DNA from 4 places in the Paenibacillus sp. OAE614 genome. Region 1 is predicted to be linked to each of the others. Evidence: riboswitches for the same ligand, from Rfam matches in the RefSeq annotation. Region 1 holds a riboswitch; each other region holds the start of a gene.
What was found. A riboswitch is a leader RNA that binds a small molecule or an ion and turns the genes downstream of it on or off. The one in region 1 is predicted to bind cyclic di-AMP.

Region 1 (4,807 bases):
GCGGAGCTGGGCTGTCTCGCGGCGGCGGCGCCCCCCTTCGGACAGGTTGCCCACGTCACGCTGGACGAATTTGCCGCCTCCTTTGCCAAGCTGGCCGAGTTGGCCCGCCGGATCGGCATAGAGCCCTATCTTGAATTCTGGGGAAAAGCGGCCCGGCTGAACTGCCTGAAGGATGCGATTTACGTAGCTCAAGCCAGCGGAGTGGCGGACGCCAAAATTCTTATCGATCCGTTCCACATGTATACCGGCGGCAGCGAGCTTCGGGACCTTGAAGGCTTGCCTGGGAACCGGATCGGCATCGTCCATGTGAACGATTATCCGGCGGCGCCGTCCCGCTCCGAGATCCAGGACGCCCACCGGGTATTTCCGGGAGACGGCATCGCTCCGTCCGGAGCGCTCGCCAGAACGCTGGCAAATGCGGGATATGAGGGCTACCTGTCCCTGGAGCTGTTTATGGACAGCTACGGCGGGTTGACCGCCCTGGAGACCGCGAAGCTTGGCATCGCCAAGATCCGGGAAGCTTACGGCCTGTAATGTCCAGATCCATCGCGGGAGACAACCCCGTTAGCAAGCTGTCGCTGCTTGCGATTACGTGGCCGATTTTTGTGGAATCGGCCCTTCAAATGTTTCTCAGGACATCGGACACGTTCATGCTGAGCAAGGTGTCTGACGGCGCGGTTGCGGCGGTCGGCGTCGCGAACCAGATCATCATGTTTGCGGTGCTGATGTTCAATTTCGTGGCGCTCGGCTCCGCGGTGGTCATCTCGCAGTATTTGGGTGCACGCAGGCAGCATGAAATCGGCCGGCTGGCCGGGTCCTCGCTGGCGCTGAACTTCCTGTTCGGCCTGGTCGTGAGCGTCATCGTCATGATGCTCAGCGGGCCGCTGCTGCGGATATTCGACCTCGATCCTTCTCTGTTCGGGCAGGCGGAGAAGTATTTGCTCATCGCCGGGGGCGCCCTGGTCATTCAGGCGCTGTTGACCGCCGTCACGACCATGATCCAGTCTCATGGATTAACCCGGCAGACGATGGTCGTCACGATCGGCATGAACGTGCTGAATATTTTCGGCAATTACCTGTTTATTTACGGCCCCGGAGGCTTTCCGAAGCTGGGCGTCGTCGGGGTGGCGATATCCACCGCCTTTGCCCAGTGCGTCGGTCTGGCCGTCAATCTGGTGCTGCTCCGCAAGGCGGCGGGCGTCTACATCCGCTGGAACGACCTGTTCGTGTGGAGCCGTGAGCATATCGGGAAGGTGCTACGCGTCGGCGTGCCGTCCTCGGCCGTGTCCTTGTCGTACTCCGCCAACCAGTTTGTGACCACGGCCTTTATTTCGTCGCTTGGGGCCAGCGTGCTGGCAACGAAAATTTACACGCAGAACATCATGTTCTTCGTCATGATTCTGGCCGTCTCGCTGGGCCGGGGCGGGCAGATCATCGTCGGGCAGCTGGTCGGCGCGGGCCAGAGGGAAGAGGCCTACAAGCAGGTGATCCGGAATCTGATCCGCAGCGAGCTGATCACGCTGGCGGCCGTCGCCGTGCTGATGCTGTTCCGGCAGCCGCTGATGAAGCTGTTCACGACCGACCCGGACATTATCGCGATGGGAGCGGCCTTGCTGCTGCTGAGCTTTCTGCTGGAGCCGGGGCGCAACTTCAACGTCATCCTGGAACGGTCGCTGCAGGCCGCCGGCGACGCCCGGTCCGCCATGGTCGTGTCCATCACGGTGACCTGGCTCTTCAGCGTGCCGCTGACGTACCTACTCGGCATTTATTGGGGATACGGCCTGTACGGCATCTGGGCGGCTTTTATCGCCGACGAATGGCTGCGGGGCATCCTGCTCTGGGTCCGCTGGAGGAGCAAGGCCTGGCAGCGAAAAGCGCTGGTGCAGCTTCGCAGCGAGGAGCAGGCGCTGTAGCCGCCCGCGCAGGCAGCACAAAAGAACCGCCACTCGGGGATTATCCGGGGTGGCGGTTCTTTGTGCCGGTGCCGAACAGGGACAGATATGCCGAGGAGCGGCGGATCAAGGCGCGGGTATCCGTCGGGAACTCCCGGCCGAGCAGCGGGAGGCGGTTGACGGGAGCTTTCGCCTGGACTTCCGTATCAAGGTCAGCCGTCAGGCCGGAGATCGCAAGCGACGTTCCTCCCCCGATGCGCAGCGATGCTGCGGCTCCTTCGGCGTAAGCCGTACGGTTCAGCTCGAGAAGGCCGGCATCAAGGGATCTTCCTATGTGTTCGGCTGTTGTGCGCGCGGTATGCTGCTCCAGGCGTGATCTGACATCAAGCAGCGCCATCAGCGCGAGCGGGTACTGATTGTGGTCCGGATGCTTCAGAATGTGCATGGCCGTCGCGGTGATGGCCTCTTCCAGCGTCAGGCCGCAAATATAGCGCAGGCGGCAGCCCCACCGTACCAGATCGAAGGCTTGCTTGCCTGAGCACAGCAGACCCTCGGCAAGCCCTTCCTCTCCGGAGTAAGGCAGCTTTAAAATGCCGATCCGGCAGTTTTCCAGCCAGCCCAGGCTGTGGTGCTGGTACCTTGGAAGAACGATTTCAAACAGTTCGATGGTGGGAATCAAAGCCCGGTTCATCGTGACATCCTCCTTGACCGTGATTTCATGGTTACTCCCTGCCGTCTTGTTCCGGATCGTCACGGCCAGTAGGGTTCTATACATGTGTCCGATTGGTAAACTATCCGAATCATACGTCCAAGGGATATCTTTGGCAAGAAGACGAGGCGGATTTTTTTAGATCAAAACCAGCATCTTTCCAGTGCAAAGTCCAAAATTCCGGCAAAAAGCCGCTTTTTTTCAGCCTAGCGGCTTCAGCCCTATTCCGGCACTATTTTCCGATCCAATGGGCGGGTTCAGCCATTTGAATGGCTTCCCGCCTTCAGTTATCCAGCAAAGCTAAGGAAAGCGGTAGGAAAGGCCGTAAAACAATGATTCCTACGGATTAGGACCCGTTTTCCCATCAGATCCCCAAATAAAGCAGGGAATCGTATCGTTTCCCTGCTTTACAGTTCGCCGTCCCAGGCGTATATTCATTTCATCATCCAATAGAGTAAGATTTGCGACTTGATGAACGCTGAATTTTCCGATGAAAAGCGGGGGAACCAATCGCAGTCCTCGTCCCACGGAGCTTTATGCTGGGGCTTGCGGCTTGCAGGGGTGAATCGGAGGCAGGATAACGCCTGTTTCCGTAGGGCTACTCTCACGGCCCGAATCCGTCAGCTAACCTCGTAAGCGTAGTTGAGAGCGGAGGAAACTGTGATTTGACGCATCAACACAGGGTATCTGCTCTGTGTTTTTCTGTGCGCTCATTTTGAAGGATGAAACGTGTACATGGAATATGTCTATTCGCTGAATTTCCGCCGGAGGGCGGAAAGCGGGGGAACCGGTCGTGTCTGCAGCATCCGCTGCGGCCATATGGGGTGAATCTCGAAAGTGATGAGTAGGGCTACTCTTTGGCCCGAATCCGTCAGCTAACCACGCAAGCGTGTTAAGAGAGGCAGCTGTTATTCATGCAGATGGCAAGGCTTATTCAGCCTTGGATTTGGAAGCATGGAAGAGTGTCCTCTTTCCGGTGCTTCTTTTTTGTTGTTTAAAAAAGGAGAAGCATTGATTCCCAAGCGGGCGGCGCCCGCAATTTTGTACAAATAGAGAAAACAGGTTATGTGGGAGAGAGGAGAACATGAAGTGCCCCAGATACAAGTAAACGGAACCACGTTATATTATGAAATTCACGGCAGCGGCACGCCCATCGTGTTCATTCACGGGCATTTGTCGTCCCATCATATGTTTGAGCCCCAGGTCGAATATTTCAGCAAGCGGGCGAAGGTAATCGTGCTGGACCTCCGCGGTTACGGCAATTCGGGGAAGCTTGACGTGGAGGTCGGGCACATTATGGAAACCCAATGCAGCGATCTGTGCGAGCTGCTCAATAAGCTGCATATTTCGCAGGCGACGCTGGTCGGCTGTTCCAGCGGAAGCGTGCTCGCCCAGACGTTTGCCGCCCTTCATCCGGACCGGGTCAGCGCTCTGGTGCTCGTAGACAGCTACTTCGCGGGATGCTTCGGGAAAAAGAACCATTTGCTGAATATTTGCGAGGCGTGCAGTTGGCTGTCTTATTATTTGCCTGCGGAGTTTTTCCTCCGGTCGCTGCGGGTGACGTATAACCGGTGGAGACCGGTCTACAGCATCCTGCGCAAGGAGCTGTACCACAAGCGGCCGACAGAGTCGATCAAGCAGCGCATGGAGCTGCTGCGTATGGAGATGCCCGCCAATTTGGCGCGGCTGCCGATGCCTGTACTGTGCGTCGCAGGCAGCCAAAGCGAGTGGTTCGTCAAGCAAATGCAGCGGGCGGCCACCCTGTTCCGGCATGTGCAGCTGGCGACGATCGAGGATGCGATGTATCCGACCCATTTGTGCCAGCCCCATGCATTCAACCGCATGCTGCTGAACTTTTTGATGGACCAGCATATTTACCGGACTCGGGAAGCCTATGGAGGATAGCCCGCGGTCATGGGATTTGCCTCCTGGAAAGAAAATCGCATCTTGAATCGCACTGGCCTTCACTCAAACGATCTACTCGCTGTATTAGGTAGCAAGTTAACCGCCCGATAAGAAGGCGGTTAACTCAGCTCTAGCGAGTATTCGTTTTTTCAATGAGACAGATTATATTAAAAAGGGTGGGATGAACCGTCCATCAATATCGGTGAATCCGTATTCCTGGGCAAGATCACCAACTTGTAGTACCAGTCCGTTTTTCAGTTTCACTTCATCATCCCCAGCTAGGGCTGACACCGCTCGCCCT
Region 2 (4,807 bases), 2.9 Mb from region 1:
GATGACAAAGGAGGTTCTTGGGTCTTTATGAATATGTTCTCCGTTTTTTGGGATTACCGGACGTATTTTGCGACAGGTATCCAGTATACACTGCTCCTGGCGGCCATTGGCGTCATATGCGGCTTCGTGCTGGGCATTATTATATCCTTGATGCGGATGTCCCGCTTGTGGCTGCCGAAGCTAATCGGTTCGGTATGGGTGGAAGTTCTCCGCGGTACCCCGATGGTTGTTCAGCTGTTTATTATTCACTACGGCCTTGTGGCCTTCGGGGTCAAATTTACGCCTATCGAGTCCGGTGCAATTACGCTGTCCATTAACAGCTCCGCGTACCTTGCGGAAGTGTTCCGTGCCGGAATCCAGGGGGTGGACCGGGGCCAGTCGGAAGCGGCCCGTTCCCTGGGAATGACGCGCAGCATGACGATGCGGTACATCGTGCTGCCCCAAGCTGTAAAAAGCGTGCTGCCGGCCATCGGCAATGAGTTTATTACGATTATCAAGGAATCATCCATCGTATCGTTTATCGGTGTCACCGACTTGATGTACCAGTCGGGGGCTATCCAAGGGATTACGTATGATTACCTCAGTCCGCTGCTGGTCATTGCAGCCATCTACTTCATTATGACGTTTACCTTATCCAAGCTGCTGGGGGCATTTGAAAGGAGGCTGAATACCGATGATCAGCGTTAAAGATTTGCGCAAATCGTTCGGCAAGCTGGAGATTCTGAAAGGGATCGACATCGACATCGCCAAAGGCGAGGTCGTCGTCGTGATCGGCCCCAGCGGCTCGGGAAAAAGTACCTTTCTCCGCTGTTTGAATCTGCTCGAAACCCCGACAGGGGGGCAGATCACGTTTGAAGGCGAGCCGATTACGGACAAACGCCATAACATCAATGCCACACGCGAAAAAATGGGCATGGTGTTCCAGCATTTCAATCTGTTCCCGCATAAATCGGTGCTGCAGAACCTCATGCTGGCCCCGGTTAAGGTGAAAAAGCAGCCGCCGGCCGAGGCGGAACGCATTGCCCTCGACCTGCTGCGCACGGTCGGATTATCCGACAAGAGGGATGCATATCCGTCCCAGCTGTCAGGCGGGCAGAAGCAGCGGATTGCCATCGCGCGGGCGCTGGCCATGCAGCCCCACGTCATGCTCTTTGACGAGCCGACTTCGGCGCTGGACCCGGAAATGGTCGGCGAGGTGCTGGAGGTCATGAAGAAGCTCGCAGAGGGAGGCATGACGATGGTCATCGTAACCCATGAAATGGGGTTTGCCCGGGAAGTCGGCGACCGGATCGTCTTTATGGACGGCGGACAAATCGTCGAGCAGGGGACGCCTGCAGAAGTATTTGGTAACCCGCAAAACAGCCGCACGAAAGATTTTCTGAGCAAGGTCCTTTGACAAAGAGCCTGCATCTACAAATGATAAAGCCCTGGACGAGAATATTACTCATCCAGGGCTTTTTATGTACCTTTTCATGAATAAATTGTTAAAATGAATGAAGATGTTGTAACTTTTTTAAAAGGAATTGAGCCGTTACTCCCTTGCTTAAGTCAGCTAACAACTCTAAATAAAGCCTGATAATTCAAGGGTTTTGGATTGGTAACATTTTCATGCGCACAGGTTACAAAATTGTGATATATTTGTTGAGCCGAAACTTTTAAGGTAAAGTGCGGGGGATGTAATTTGTGTACATAGTACGCTTGGGGTGAATCGCACCAACAGGGCGTAGGGTTGTCTCCTCAATCCGAATCCGACAGCTAACTTCGCAGGCATCACGACTTAAGGAGGAACCATGAAAAGATTTAAAGGAATCAAGACACTTGCAGCCATCATCGGCATTTCTCTGGCGGTACAAGCGGTACCCACGTTTGCGGACTCGGTCCATGTAGCGAAGGATGGAGACACCTTCTATACACTATCTAAACAATATGGTGTTAATTTGAATCAGCTAATGAATGCAAATCCGAACGTAGAAGCAACCAATATTTATCCAGGCCTGAAATTAAATGTTCCCGGAGCAAGCACAGCCAAGGCATTTGCCGCAGAGGACAGCGGCTCCATCATCACGGCAGCTTCCTTGAACGTCAATGGCGATGACAAAGTTGTGGAAGCATGGGGTAAAACCTTCAATTACTCCAAAACACTCGACGTCCGAGCTACGGCTTATTCTTCTGCCGCTAGCGAAAACGGCAAGTGGGGCGCAGTGGACTACTTCGGCAACCCGCTGAAGCTGGGAACGATCGCGGTTGACCCTTCCGTTATCCCGTTGGGAACGAAAGTGCTCGTTACCGGTCACAGCTTCCAAGGCCTTCCGAAGAAAGCCTTCGTAGCGACAGCTAAGGATACCGGCAGCGCGATTAAGGGTAAACGCATCGACATTTTCGTGCCGGGCAGCCCGGAAAGCGTTAGTGCCTTCGGGTTCCAGGACGTTGAGCTGTTTTTCATTAAATAGTCAATGCTATTCATAATAACACGGAAAAACCGGCTTTTGTACTCAAGCCGGTTTTTTTGTACGCTCAGCGCGTTACTTGTCTTTTGGAACGTGAAGTAACCTCGGCAGCGTGACAAATGAATAGCCTTTATTTTTCAAGGTCCGAATAATGTCCGGAAGGGCATCGATCGTACCACTGAGGTTGGACGTGGTTCCACCTCCCGCATGCTGAAGAATGATCGAGCCTTGCCCAACGGTGGACAGCACGTTGCGCTTGACCGCCTCCTTGCCGATTCCTTTCCAATCCAGCGAATCGACGTTCCAGTTTACGATTTTGTAGCCCTGCTGTTTGGCCCAGCGTAGTTGGCGTTCCGTGATGTCTCCATAAGGCGGCCTGATCAGCTTGGGCTTATAGCCGACGATGCCGTAAAGCGTGTTCTCCGTCCGCTTAATCTCGGCTACATATTCGTCCATCTCCAATTTGTGAAACACCGGATGATTATAGGAGTGGTTTCCGATCACATGTCCTTCACGGACGATGCGCTCGACCAGCTCGGGATGCTTCTTCGCCCGGCTGCCCATCACAAAAAAGGTGGCTTTAATATGATGGGCTTTGAGCACATCCAGGATCTGAGGAGTAAACCTGGGATCCGGCACGTCATCAAAGGTTAGGGCTACCTCTTTGACGCGCGGACCGTGAATTTTGAACGTTTCGGGATATTTTTTGATCAGCTGGCCGAGCGTAAGGATCTGCTGTTCCTTCCGCTTTTCTTTCGCCTCCCGGCTGCTGGTTTCCCGTGCAGGTTCGGAACCTGACGGATGTTCCGGGGGTTCACCGCCTTGAGCGGCGGCTGCCGGCCACCCGGACTGCCAAGGACAGATCAACAACAAGATCAGCAGGGAAGACAGCAATGTGCATAACAGCTTCTTTTTCATCCGTCTCGACTCCTTTCCACCGCGGACAAACAGCGAAAACATGATTATCCTTGTTATGTCCATAAGTTGATGCAATTATGTTGCTTTTAATCAGATGATGGGCCACATTTTCATATCGTTCGGCAAAGCGTGTATAATAGAACTGATGGATTACGGTCGCTGCACGTTGGCCGTAACCGCGAGGTATGGACATGAGCGGCGGCGCTGCAATCATATAACCCTGTTGTCATATAGGCTTAATCACATACACCATAAAGGAGACACGAAGCAATGGCAGATCTATTTACACCTTATGTACTTAAAGGATTATCTCTGAAAAACCGGATTGTTATGCCTCCGATGTGCCAATATTCGGTACAGGCTGAGGACGGGATCCCTAACAATTGGCATTATGTCCATTATGTATCCCGCGCAGTCGGCGGAGCCGGATTGATTATCGTAGAGATGACGGGGGTTCACCCCGACGGACGGATTACGAACCGAGATACGGGAATATGGGATGACGGGCAGATCCCTGCTTACCGCAAAATCGTCGACGAAGTGCACGCCTATGGCGCAAGGATCGGCATCCAGCTGGGCCATGCCGGCCGCAAGGCGGAGGACGCGAACCCGCCTGTAGCTCCATCGGCCATCCGTTTTGACGAGAAATATAAAATTCCGAGAGCTTTGTCCACCGAAGAGGCCCAGAGTTTGGTTACCGCCTATGGGGAAGCGGCCCGGCGCGCGGTGGAAGCCGGCTTTGATACCGTGGAGATACACGGCGCTCACGGCTATTTAATCCATCAGTTCCATTCTCCGCTGACCAACCGAAGAGACGATGCGTATGGAAAAGACCTGGCTTTGTTCGGAGAAGAAGTCGTTAAAGCCGTCAAGAAGGCGGTCCCTGAAGACATGCCTGTTCTGATGAGAGTGTCTGCCAAGGAGTACGTGGACGGCGGTTATGACGTCGATTACTGCGCGGAAATCTGCCAACGATACCGGGATGCGGGCGTGGACGTATTTCATATTTCCTCCGGCGGTGAAGGTCATATCGGATCGAACGGCGGACCGAAGGCCGGCTCGGGGTACCAGGTGGAATTGGCGGAGCAAATGAAGGCAAAGCTGGATGTGCCGGTAATCGCTGTCGGCCGCTTGGAAAATTACGAGGAAGCGCAGCAGGTGGTGCTGGAAGGAAAGGCGGATCTGGTCGCAGTCGGCAGAGGCATGCTGAAGGATCCTTACTGGGCGCTCCATGCTGCCCAAGAGCTGAACGGAGAACAGAAAATCCCGAAACAGTATTTGCGCGCTTTTTAACGAGGCATTGCGGAAATGAAGCTAATCAAGCATTCACAACAAAACGCTGGAGTCAGATCGGTCGGATCGGCTCCCGCGTTTTTTAAACGGTAAACATAGCCTTGAATGAAGGCTCGTTTCTGCTATATTATGGAAGATGAACAAAGCCG
Region 3 (4,807 bases), 4.1 Mb from region 1:
GCCAATGCCTGGCACCCTGCGAGAAGGAAGTTCCTCAGGAGGAATATGACCGTATTACCCAGGAAATTACTTCTTTTCTGAGCGGCGGACACGAAGAGATTAAGAAGGAGCTCCAGCGTAAGATGCAGGAGGCGGCGGAGGAGCTGTATTTTGAACGGGCAAAGGAGCTGCGCGACCAGATCCTGAACATTGAAGCGATCATGGAGAAGCAGAAGATTACGACGACGGACACGAAGGACCGCGACGTATTGGGATTTGCCGTGGATAAAGGCTGGATGTGCGTGCAGATTCTGTATATGCGCCAGGGGAAAATGATCCAGCGTCACGCGTCTGTTTTTCCATTTTATGGCGAGGCGTACAGCGATTTTATGTCCTTCGTGACGCAGTATTACAGCGACAATCCGGCGCTGCCAAAGGAAATTTTGCTGCCTGACATGCCAAAAGGGGAAGAGGCGGAAGACAGCAGCCGGCCAGAGGATGCCGCGGAATCGATCGATGCCGGCGGCGGTGCTGCATCCCTGCAGGAATGGCTCGGCATCAAGGTGCTGGTGCCCCAGCGGGGAACGAAGCGCCAGCTTGTGGCCATGGCGGAAGAGAATGCCAAGGTCTCACTGGACGAGAAGTTCCGCCTGATCGAACGGGATGAGGAGCGGACGTCCAAGGCCGCCGCAAACCTCGGCCAGTATATTGGCATTGAGTCGCTGCACCGGATCGAGGCGTTCGACAACTCCAACATCCAGGGAACGAATCCGGTATCGGCGATGGTCGTGTTTATCGACGGCAAGCCCGACAAAAAGGAATACCGGAAGTACAAAATCCGTTCGGTTCAGGGACCGGACGATTACGATACGATGCGGGAGGTCGTCCGCAGACGCTACGAGCGCGTGCTCAAGGAAAATTTGGAGCTGCCCGACCTGATTGTCGTGGACGGCGGCAAAGGCCAAATTTCCGCCGCGATCGACGTGCTGCAGAACGAGCTGGGCCTGTTCATTCCGGTGTGCGGTCTGGTCAAGGACGTCAAGCACCGGACCGCGCAGCTGATGGTGGGCGATCCGCCCGAGCCGATTTCGCTGCCGCGCGACAGCCAGGAGTTTTACCTGCTTCAGCGCATCCAGGATGAGGTGCACCGGTTCGCCATCACCTTCCACCGCGAGCAGCGCGGCAAGTCGATGGTGGCATCCAAGCTCGACGCCATCCCGGGCATCGGCGAGAAGCGGCGCAAGCTGCTGCTGAAGCATTTTGGCTCGCTCAAAAAAATAAAAGAGGCCCGGATTGAAGACTTCCGGCCTCTCTCGATCGGCGACAAGCTCGCCGGACAAATTATAGCAGCCCTTCAGGAGGAGGAGTCGTAGCATACGGCTTCTCCTTCTTTTTGCCGTAAAACAGGTAAATGACCCAGGCGACGATAAACGGCATGACGCAGGTGACCACGCCCGCCAAAATGTTCGTCAGATCCCCCATGCTGAACAAGCTGAAGCTCATCAGGATGCTGTCGAACACGACGTGGGCGAACATGACCGCGATGTAGCCGTGACGCAGGAAGATCAAGCTGAACAGGAGACCGATGAACAGGAGCTCGATCGGACGAGTGTATATCGGGTAGATCGGGTACAGCGTATGGCCGAAGGCCCAAATCAGCGTCGGAATGACGCAGGCGACAAATGTGTTTCTTACGATTTTCTTCAGCATCGGTATGCCGAACAGGCGGTACACGGCTTCCTCGGAGATGCCGGCCATCCAGGCCATGATCGGCAGCATCCACGGATACAGCATGTTATACGGGGACTGCGAGGCGTCCGTCGTGGACCAGCTGTGGATCGTCCGGTCCAGGACGAGATAGATCACCGACTGCGCCCCCATCAGGATAAACGCCCACAAATACCCGGTGAACATGCTGTGGAGCACGTAACGCCCGTATCCAGGCTCTTTGGCGCGGGCCCAGGCGTTGTAACCGGCTTTGCGCCATAGTCCGTCCCCGCCGACCAGGGAGAAATACAGGAGCACCGTCATCGCTATGCTCAGGATCACCTGAACGACCATGGCCGCGATTATCCCGAACTGGGAGAAGCCTTCCGCTTCCAGCACCGGCAGCATGTTATAAGTCGTCAGCAATGAGACAACAAAATAAAACAAAGACAAAAACAGCCCGCGGGCAAAGGAGGTGTACCGCCGCGTCAGCGCACTGTAAATGATGGCGAGAATGCCGAGCACGATCGTAAACAGTCCGTATCCCAGCATGGTCAGCATCGTGGCGCTTTTGGTCTGCTTCTCTACATAAGCCGTATGAGCGGATGGGACCGAAAATCCAGGGAGGAAGGAGTGAAGCTCCCCATCCTCAAAGGCAAACTTGAATTCCAGCTGCGATTCCCCGATGTGCGAGGAGGAGTCGGTATAGATCAATCCGGGCTCATCCTTGCCGCTCGATACTTTCAAGGAGCTTGTGCTGTAGCCCAGCTTCTGCAGCCAGGACGAGGCGATTTCCTCTTTATCCTCCAGCGTCATGTTCCCTTCCACAATTCTCAGTTTCTGCTTGCGCATGGTTTCGTTCGATTCAGCCATCGCGGCAGCATACTTGGAGTACGGAGGCGTGATGGAGAACCCGACCACCTTGCCCGTGTTCATATGTACGTCTACATTGACATATCCCTGATCGCTCGACTCGGGCAGCCGGACCCGGAACACGTCATAAGGATACTTCGGTTCGTATTTCTTGTTATATTCGTTAAGAAGCTTCTCTCTGGATAAATAACCGTAAAGGTCCGATTCCGACTGGTACGTGACGAGCGGTTCGGCGGCAATGCCTGTTTGAATATTCAACCGGTCCGAGGCAAACGCTTTGGCGGCTGCTTCCGCCTCCGATTTGCTGATGACCTTGGTCGTTTGCCCCTCTAGCGTCTCCGAGCTCGTCTGCGGAAACACTTGTACAAAAAAGAATAAAATAAGGCCGATGACCCCCAAAATGCCCAGCCATTTATAATTGGCCCTGATTTCCAGCGGCTGGTTTAACCGGTCCATGAAATCCCCCCTTGAATGTGATAAAGATACCATTCCCCCCAATACAGTACGGTAAACATAACATAGAAGATTCGCCCAAAACCAGTATACCCTGAAAATAGTGGTGAAAAAACGATGAAAATCAAGGAAAGCCATCGAAAAGAGAAGATAACCGCAGGCCGTGTCCACCTGCATTGCGAATCAGGCTGTTTTCCATCCAATTCATCAGAAAAAGGCCTTTGTGAAGTCCTACAATAAAGATTATAATTTTGATGCAAATGAATAAGAACGCCGAATTTCCAAGTGAAAACGGGGGAACCAATTTTTTGGGGTGAATTTCGTTGGGACGGTTTAGTCCGCGAATAGGGCAACCTGTGCATGCCCGAATCCGTCAGCTAACCTCGTAGGCGTCGTGCATGCAGGAGCCAAACCGAAAGGCATTGGATTTCCGATGCTTTTTTTCTTTTGACTTTTTTAAAGAGGTGAATGTATTGATTGGTAAATGGAAGTGGTTCCGGCTGGCCCCTCCGCAAGTATTAACGCTCGGTTTTGCGGCCATTATTTTGATCGGAGCCATACTGCTCACCTTGCCGATTTCGAACACGACGGGTAAGCCGCTGAATTTTATGGATGCCTTGTTTACGGCAACCTCGGCGACCTGCGTGACCGGTTTGGTTGTCAAAGATACGGGGCTGTATTTCAGCACGTTCGGTCAAGTCGTCATCATGCTGCTGATCCAGATCGGCGGGCTCGGTTTTATGACGATGGCCACGCTGATCGCTCTGGTGTTCAAGCGCCGGATTTCGCTCCGGGACCGGCTCCTGCTGCAGGAAGCGATGAATCAGAACACGATGGAAGGCATCGTCCGCCTGATTCGGAAAGTGATATTTTTTTCGTTGAGTATCGAAGGCTGCGGAGCGTTACTGCTCGCCATCCGGTGGTCGTTCGATATGCCTCTTGGAAAAGCGATCTATTTTGGAATATTTCATGGCGTGTCCATGTTCAATAATGCGGGATTTGACCTGTTCGGCCATTTTAACAGCCTGACGGGATTTGTATACGACCCGCTCGTCAATTTTGTGGTGATGTTTCTGATCGTATCCGGCGGCATCGGCTTTATCGTCATGTCCGATCTGGTGGATTACCAGGTACACCGGAAACTGTCGCTCCACACCAAAGTGGTGCTGTCCATGACCGGTGCTCTGATTGTGGTCGGAGCGGTCGTCATCTTTATCTTTGAATTCACGAATCCCAAGACGCTTGGTTCGCTGAATTGGGGCGGTAAAATTCTCGCCTCCCTGTTCCAGTCGGTTACGCCGAGGACGGCTGGGGCGAATACGCTGGACCTGGCAGGCATGCGCCAGGCGTCGCAATTTTTTACGATCATTCTGATGTTTATCGGCGCTTCGCCGGGATCCACCGGGGGTGGGATCAAGACCACGACGTTCACCATCCTTGTCGGTGCGGTGATTGCAATGATCCGAGGGCGTGATGACATCGTCATCTACCGTTACCGTCTGGCGCAGGAGCGAATTTTTAAAGCGTTGACCATTACGTTCCTGGCCTTGTTCCTGGTGGTCGGCGTATCCATGGTTCTGTCTACGACGGAAGACAGCAGCTTTTTGATGATCCTGTACGAGACGACGTCGGCTTTCGGCACGGTTGGACTGACCCTTGGGTTGACGCCGCATTTGTCCCTGATCGGGAAAATCCTGATCTGTCTGACGATGTTTGCCGGCCGTCTTGGACCATTGACCTTCGCTTATGCGCTCGGTCCTAAGAAAGGCAAGGAGCTGTACCGCCATCCCGAAGG
Region 4 (4,807 bases), 780 kb from region 1:
CGATTCGTCCACCGATGCAAGGCCTTCGATGACTTCCCCGTCACCCGGGATCATCTCGCCTTGGGAGACAATGACGACATCGCCTTTGCGCAGCTCGGCCGAGCTGACGACCTTGATCTCGCCGCCCACGATTTTGTTCGCCGTCGTGTCTTTTTTGCTCTTCTTGAGCGTATCGGCCTGGGCCTTACCCCGGCCTTCCGCCAGCGCCTCCGCGAAATTCGCGAACAGGACGGTGAAGAGCAATATCAGAAACACGGTCAGATTAAACCCTATCCGTCCCTCGGTATGAAAATAAGAGGGAAAAAGAACCATCAGCAGCACCACGAAGGTGCCGACCTCCACAACGAACATGACCGGATTTTTCATCATTACGGCCGGGTTCAGTTTCATAAAGCTGTCTTTCAGCGCCTGTTTGGCAATGCCGCCAGACAGCATGCTTTTGCGTTGTCCGCTCATGACTTGCTCCACCTCTTTAGTTAAGTGTTAAAAATTCGGCGACCGGCCCCAAAACGAGGACCGGAAGGAACGTCAGCGCCCCGATCAGCAGCACGGTTCCGGTCAAAATGCCGGCGAACAGCTTGTTGTCGGTCCGGAAGGTGCCCTGAGTCTCAGCGACCTTCTGCTTCACCGCCAGCGAACCTGCAACGGCGAGCAGCGCGATAATCGAAATATATCGGCCGAGGAGCATCACCAGACCGGTGCTTACATTCCAGAATACGGTATTGTCCGCCAATCCCTCGAACCCGGAGCCGTTATTCGCCGCCGAGGAGGTGAACTCATAGAGCGACTGGCTCAAGCCGTGATACGAAGGATTGGTAAAGGCATCGGTTCCCAGGTGCGTCATAAACGAAATCGCCGTCGGCGCAAGAATAATGAAGGGATGCATCAGAATTGCCACCGCAATCAGCTTCATCTCCCGGGCTTCGATCTTCCGCCCCAGAAATTCCGGCGTCCGGCCAACCATCAGGCCGCAGATAAATACGCCGAGGATCGCATACATGATCATATTGACGAAGCCGACCCCCTTGCCGCCGAACACGACGTTCAGCATCATTTCGGCCAAGGGCGCAAGTCCTCCCAGCGGCGTCAGCGTATCATGCATGTTGTTGACCGACCCCGTCGTAGCGGCGGTGGTGACGGTTGTGAACAACGCGGACTGCGCGATACCAAAGCGCACCTCCTTGCCTTCCATGCTGCCGGCCGAGCTGTTGATTCCCAATTGGTTGATCAGCGGGTTGCCGGCTTTTTCCGAGAAATACGTCAGGCACAGGAACGCTACGAACAGCGTCATCATGACGCTGAAAATCATCCAGCCCTGCTTCTTGTTCCGGGCGAACCGTCCGAACGTGTAAGGCAGTGACGCCGAAATCGTCCACATGCTGAGAATTTCGATCACGTTGGTCAGCGGGCTCGGGTTCTCGAACGGATGGGCCGAGTTGACGCCGAAGAAACCTCCCCCGTTCGTTCCGAGGTGCTTGATCGATTCCAGCGAGGCTACAGGACCCAGCGGAATCTGCTGCACGCCGCCACCCAGCGTTTGCACGGCCCGCATCGGCTCCAGCGTCTGCGGCACTTTGAGCCCGACCAGCACCAGGGTCACGATGAGAGCGAGCGGCACGAACAGGCGGACATGCGCCTTGATAAAATCCTCGAAGAAGTTCCCGAGTCCCTCACCCCTGCGGGTGATGCCGCGCATAAAAGCAATCGCGATAGCCAGGCCCGAAGCGGCCGAGGTAAACATCATCATCGTGATGACGATCATTTGGCCAAAATAAGACATGCCGCTCTCTCCGCTGTAATGCTGGAGGTTCGTGTTCGTCATAAAGCTGATGACCGTGTTGAAGGACAGGCTCGCCTCCATATTGCCGATGCCGCTCGGGTTGCCCGGAAGGCCGCCCATCGTTCGGAGCAATATATAGCTGATCGCTACCAGAAAAATATTGGTTGCGATCATGCTGAGCGCGTACTTTTTCCAATTCATGCTGCCCCGCTGCTTCAGCCCGATGATCCGGTATAGAACTCTTTCCACGCCGCTGAAGATCCGGTCCGTCCGATTCGGTTCATTGGAGAACATATGATATACGTAAGTGCCTACCGGCTTCACGAGCAGCAGGAGCACGAAAATCACGATACAAATTTGCAAAATATCCAAGGTTGGCTTCCCCCTCTTACGAGCATGTTCTGCTTTGGCCCCTTGAGGCTTACAGATTTAAAATACCGGTCAAAATTTTTCCGGATGGATCAAGGCGTAAACCAAATAGATAAAGACAAGCACGGCGAATGCCCCAACGACGATCATTGGTCTTTGCCCCCTTCTTCCACCACTCGGCCGCACCAATGAAGAAATAACAAGAACACGCCATAGGTGGCAGCGAGTGCAAGTATCATATATACATCCATCATCGTTTCCGGTCTCTCCTTTGCATGGTTAGAATCATCTTTATTTCAGTAAAAATCCGACTTCGCCGTTTAAGGTATAAATGATGTGATCGGCACCAAGCCCCCGGTAAATGCCGGGTGAGCTGCCCCTCTGCGTAATGACATATACCGGTTCCGACGTCCAGGGACGGCAGATTTGCAAATAGCGGCAGGTCAAGTTGAGGCTGCTTTCAAACAGAAAGATTTTGCCGACCTCCATTTCGGGCACCACCCAATACTCCGCTTGATTCGTATTCAGCCGGATGATCCGCTGCACCCCCATCTTTCTCAAGAGGCGCTCCTCCTGAGCGCTGTTGGTCAGAACGGCAAAGGGCCTTTTCCAATACATCAGCAGCTTGATAAAATTGCGTCCCGCCTCGTTCGGCGCGGTCACGATGACGACGTTGTCCATTTCAAAGGCTCCTCCTGTGCGGCAGCCGCAAATACGCAAAAGAAGCCGCAGGGAAAGAAGGACCTTTCCCGCGGCTTCTTGAATGTAGACGAATATGAATAGGATCGTCCTTTATTCAAAATGCGCACGACAAGTGCTGCCTCTCCCGTTACGCTGACGAGGTTAGCTGTCGGATTCGGGCGTGAGAGTCGCCCTACCTTCCGGTACTTGCCGTACCGGAAAGATTCACCCCGGCGGCTTCCGTTCCAGGCGGCCGCTGTGGTTCCCCCGCTCCCGGCCGTTTCCGGCCGAAATTAAGCGTTATTGATAATTGTATGTGATTGTGATGAATGCTCTCTTTTGTTCCAGTAAGCTAAAAAAGGGTAAAAAAAACACAGAGGCCAGCTGATCCCCCTGTGATCCGAAAGTTTATTCGGGTCGCAAGTTTCATCATTCCTCTCTCAAACGACGCTTACGAGGTTAGCTGACGGATTCGAGCGGTGAGAGTCGCTCTACCCGGCCGGATATCCATGGCATCCGTAGCCGGGATTCACCCCTGCGGCTGGCAGCAGACCCCCGACTCTCACACCGGTTCGCTGCTCCATGGCACGCGTTTGGTTCCCCCGATTTCCGCGCTTTTTTGCGGAAACTCAGCGATTAGTAATGGAAACTGTATTGAATACGCTCTGAATCATACACCCGCTCCTTCCAAGCTGTAAAGGCAGTCTAAAAATCATGAACCGCGAATTTTGGAACATTCAGGACCTTATTAGCGCTTACATTTTGGCTTTTTGACTTCTACCTCTTCCATGCTCCCGATTTGGCGCATTTATGGAAACCAGGTCATTCCGGGACACCGGCTCGCAGGAATATCCGCATTGACATTACAGTTCAATCGTTTAAAATTAAATTGTGCGCTTGGTAAATGCTTCGGCTGGATGATGATTCATAGCAGCACAAAAGGAGGAGGATGGCAGTGAGCGTCTATGATTTTCAAGTGAACACGCTGCGCGGCAAAGAGGTATCGTTAAAGGAATATGAAGGTGACGTGCTGCTGATCGTGAACACGGCCAGCAAATGCGGATTTACGCCGCAGTTTCGCGGGCTGCAGGAGCTGTACGACGAATTCCGCGACCATCATTTTCAAATTCTCGGTTTTCCGAGCAACCAGTTTGCCAATCAGGAGCCAGGTACCAGCGAGGAGATCGGCGAATTCTGCCAGATGAATTACGGGGTCACGTTCCCGATGTTTGAGAAGATCGACGTCAAGGGCAGCAACGCCCATCCACTGTTTCAATACCTTACCCGGGAAGCGCCGGGCGTGCTCGGATCAAAAGCGGTCAAGTGGAACTTTACCAAGTTCCTGGTCGATTCCAAGGGAAGGGTCATCAAGCGTTACGCGCCCAAAACGACACCCGACAAAATCGAAAACGACATCCGCAAGCTGCTTGAATCCGGAAAAAGCGAATAGGCAAATCAGCCCCACAAAATAACGCTACTTGCTGCGATCCGAATTCACTTGCTTTGCGGGACCCCGAAATATACGAAAATGCAATAAGCAAAAAAAAAAGCTTCCCTGGATTTCTCCAAGGAAGCTTCTTTCTGTGTTCATAGATGCGGTAGAGAGGACTCGAACCTCCACGGGCGTACGCCCACTACCCCCTCAAGATAGCGTGTCTGCCATTCCACCACTACCGCATATCCAAAGTTCATTTAGCGAACTTTTTTATTATACACAAAATCATCCGAATTGTAAAGGGAAATGCATCAGAACACCAATTATGTAATATTACATAACACATTAAACAACAAAAACAGTGATTGAGTCGCCCTAACATTGACAAATCATTATATTCATGTAATATTAACTTACAAATAATAATGATCGATGATTATACTTTGCAATTCACGTAATGTTTTTTACCACAAAAATATGGAGGTGACCGTGTTGAACGACAAAAGCACCAAACTGCTCGATTACGTGCAAACGCTGGATAA

Region 2: linked by a shared signal. The riboswitch ahead of ABIE48_RS18430 (3D domain-containing protein) and the one ahead of ABIE48_RS05510 (alpha/beta fold hydrolase) in region 1 are both predicted to bind cyclic di-AMP.
Region 3: linked by a shared signal. The riboswitch ahead of ABIE48_RS23845 (TrkH family potassium uptake protein) and the one ahead of ABIE48_RS05510 (alpha/beta fold hydrolase) in region 1 are both predicted to bind cyclic di-AMP.
Region 4: linked by a shared signal. The riboswitch ahead of ABIE48_RS01640 (hypothetical protein) and the one ahead of ABIE48_RS05510 (alpha/beta fold hydrolase) in region 1 are both predicted to bind cyclic di-AMP.

Annotation. Positions count from the first base shown of each region.
Region 1 covers NZ_JBEPOD010000001.1:1,090,965-1,095,771, forward strand. Annotated here, with positions in the region: gene ABIE48_RS05495 (sugar phosphate isomerase/epimerase family protein) at 1-534, shown strand, start outside; gene ABIE48_RS05500 (MATE family efflux transporter) at 534-1,913, shown strand; gene ABIE48_RS05505 (hypothetical protein) at 1,954-2,583, opposite strand; cyclic di-AMP (ydaO/yuaA leader) riboswitch at 3,068-3,255, shown strand; cyclic di-AMP (ydaO/yuaA leader) riboswitch at 3,343-3,507, shown strand; gene ABIE48_RS05510 (alpha/beta fold hydrolase) at 3,691-4,506, shown strand; gene ABIE48_RS05515 (SDR family NAD(P)-dependent oxidoreductase) at 4,669-4,807, opposite strand, start outside.
Region 2 covers NZ_JBEPOD010000001.1:4,023,515-4,028,321, reverse strand. Annotated here, with positions in the region: gene ABIE48_RS18440 (amino acid ABC transporter permease) at 28-687, shown strand; gene ABIE48_RS18435 (amino acid ABC transporter ATP-binding protein) at 674-1,396, shown strand; cyclic di-AMP (ydaO/yuaA leader) riboswitch at 1,635-1,787, shown strand; gene ABIE48_RS18430 (3D domain-containing protein) at 1,791-2,450, shown strand; gene ABIE48_RS18425 (polysaccharide deacetylase family protein) at 2,523-3,365, opposite strand; gene ABIE48_RS18420 (NADH:flavin oxidoreductase/NADH oxidase) at 3,636-4,658, shown strand.
Region 3 covers NZ_JBEPOD010000001.1:5,160,009-5,164,815, reverse strand. Annotated here, with positions in the region: gene uvrC (excinuclease ABC subunit UvrC) at 1-1,352, shown strand, start outside; gene ABIE48_RS23850 (CPBP family intramembrane glutamic endopeptidase) at 1,321-3,015, opposite strand; cyclic di-AMP (ydaO/yuaA leader) riboswitch at 3,274-3,418, shown strand; gene ABIE48_RS23845 (TrkH family potassium uptake protein) at 3,486-4,807, shown strand, end outside.
Region 4 covers NZ_JBEPOD010000001.1:307,784-312,590, reverse strand. Annotated here, with positions in the region: gene kdpB (potassium-transporting ATPase subunit KdpB) at 1-456, opposite strand, end outside; gene kdpA (potassium-transporting ATPase subunit KdpA) at 473-2,152, opposite strand; gene kdpF (K(+)-transporting ATPase subunit F) at 2,222-2,299, opposite strand; gene ABIE48_RS01640 (hypothetical protein) at 2,441-2,830, opposite strand; cyclic di-AMP (ydaO/yuaA leader) riboswitch at 2,968-3,140, opposite strand; cyclic di-AMP (ydaO/yuaA leader) riboswitch at 3,263-3,475, opposite strand; gene ABIE48_RS01635 (glutathione peroxidase) at 3,786-4,280, shown strand; tRNA gene ABIE48_RS01630 (tRNA-Leu) at 4,425-4,507, opposite strand; gene ABIE48_RS01625 (urease accessory UreF family protein) at 4,758-4,807, shown strand, end outside.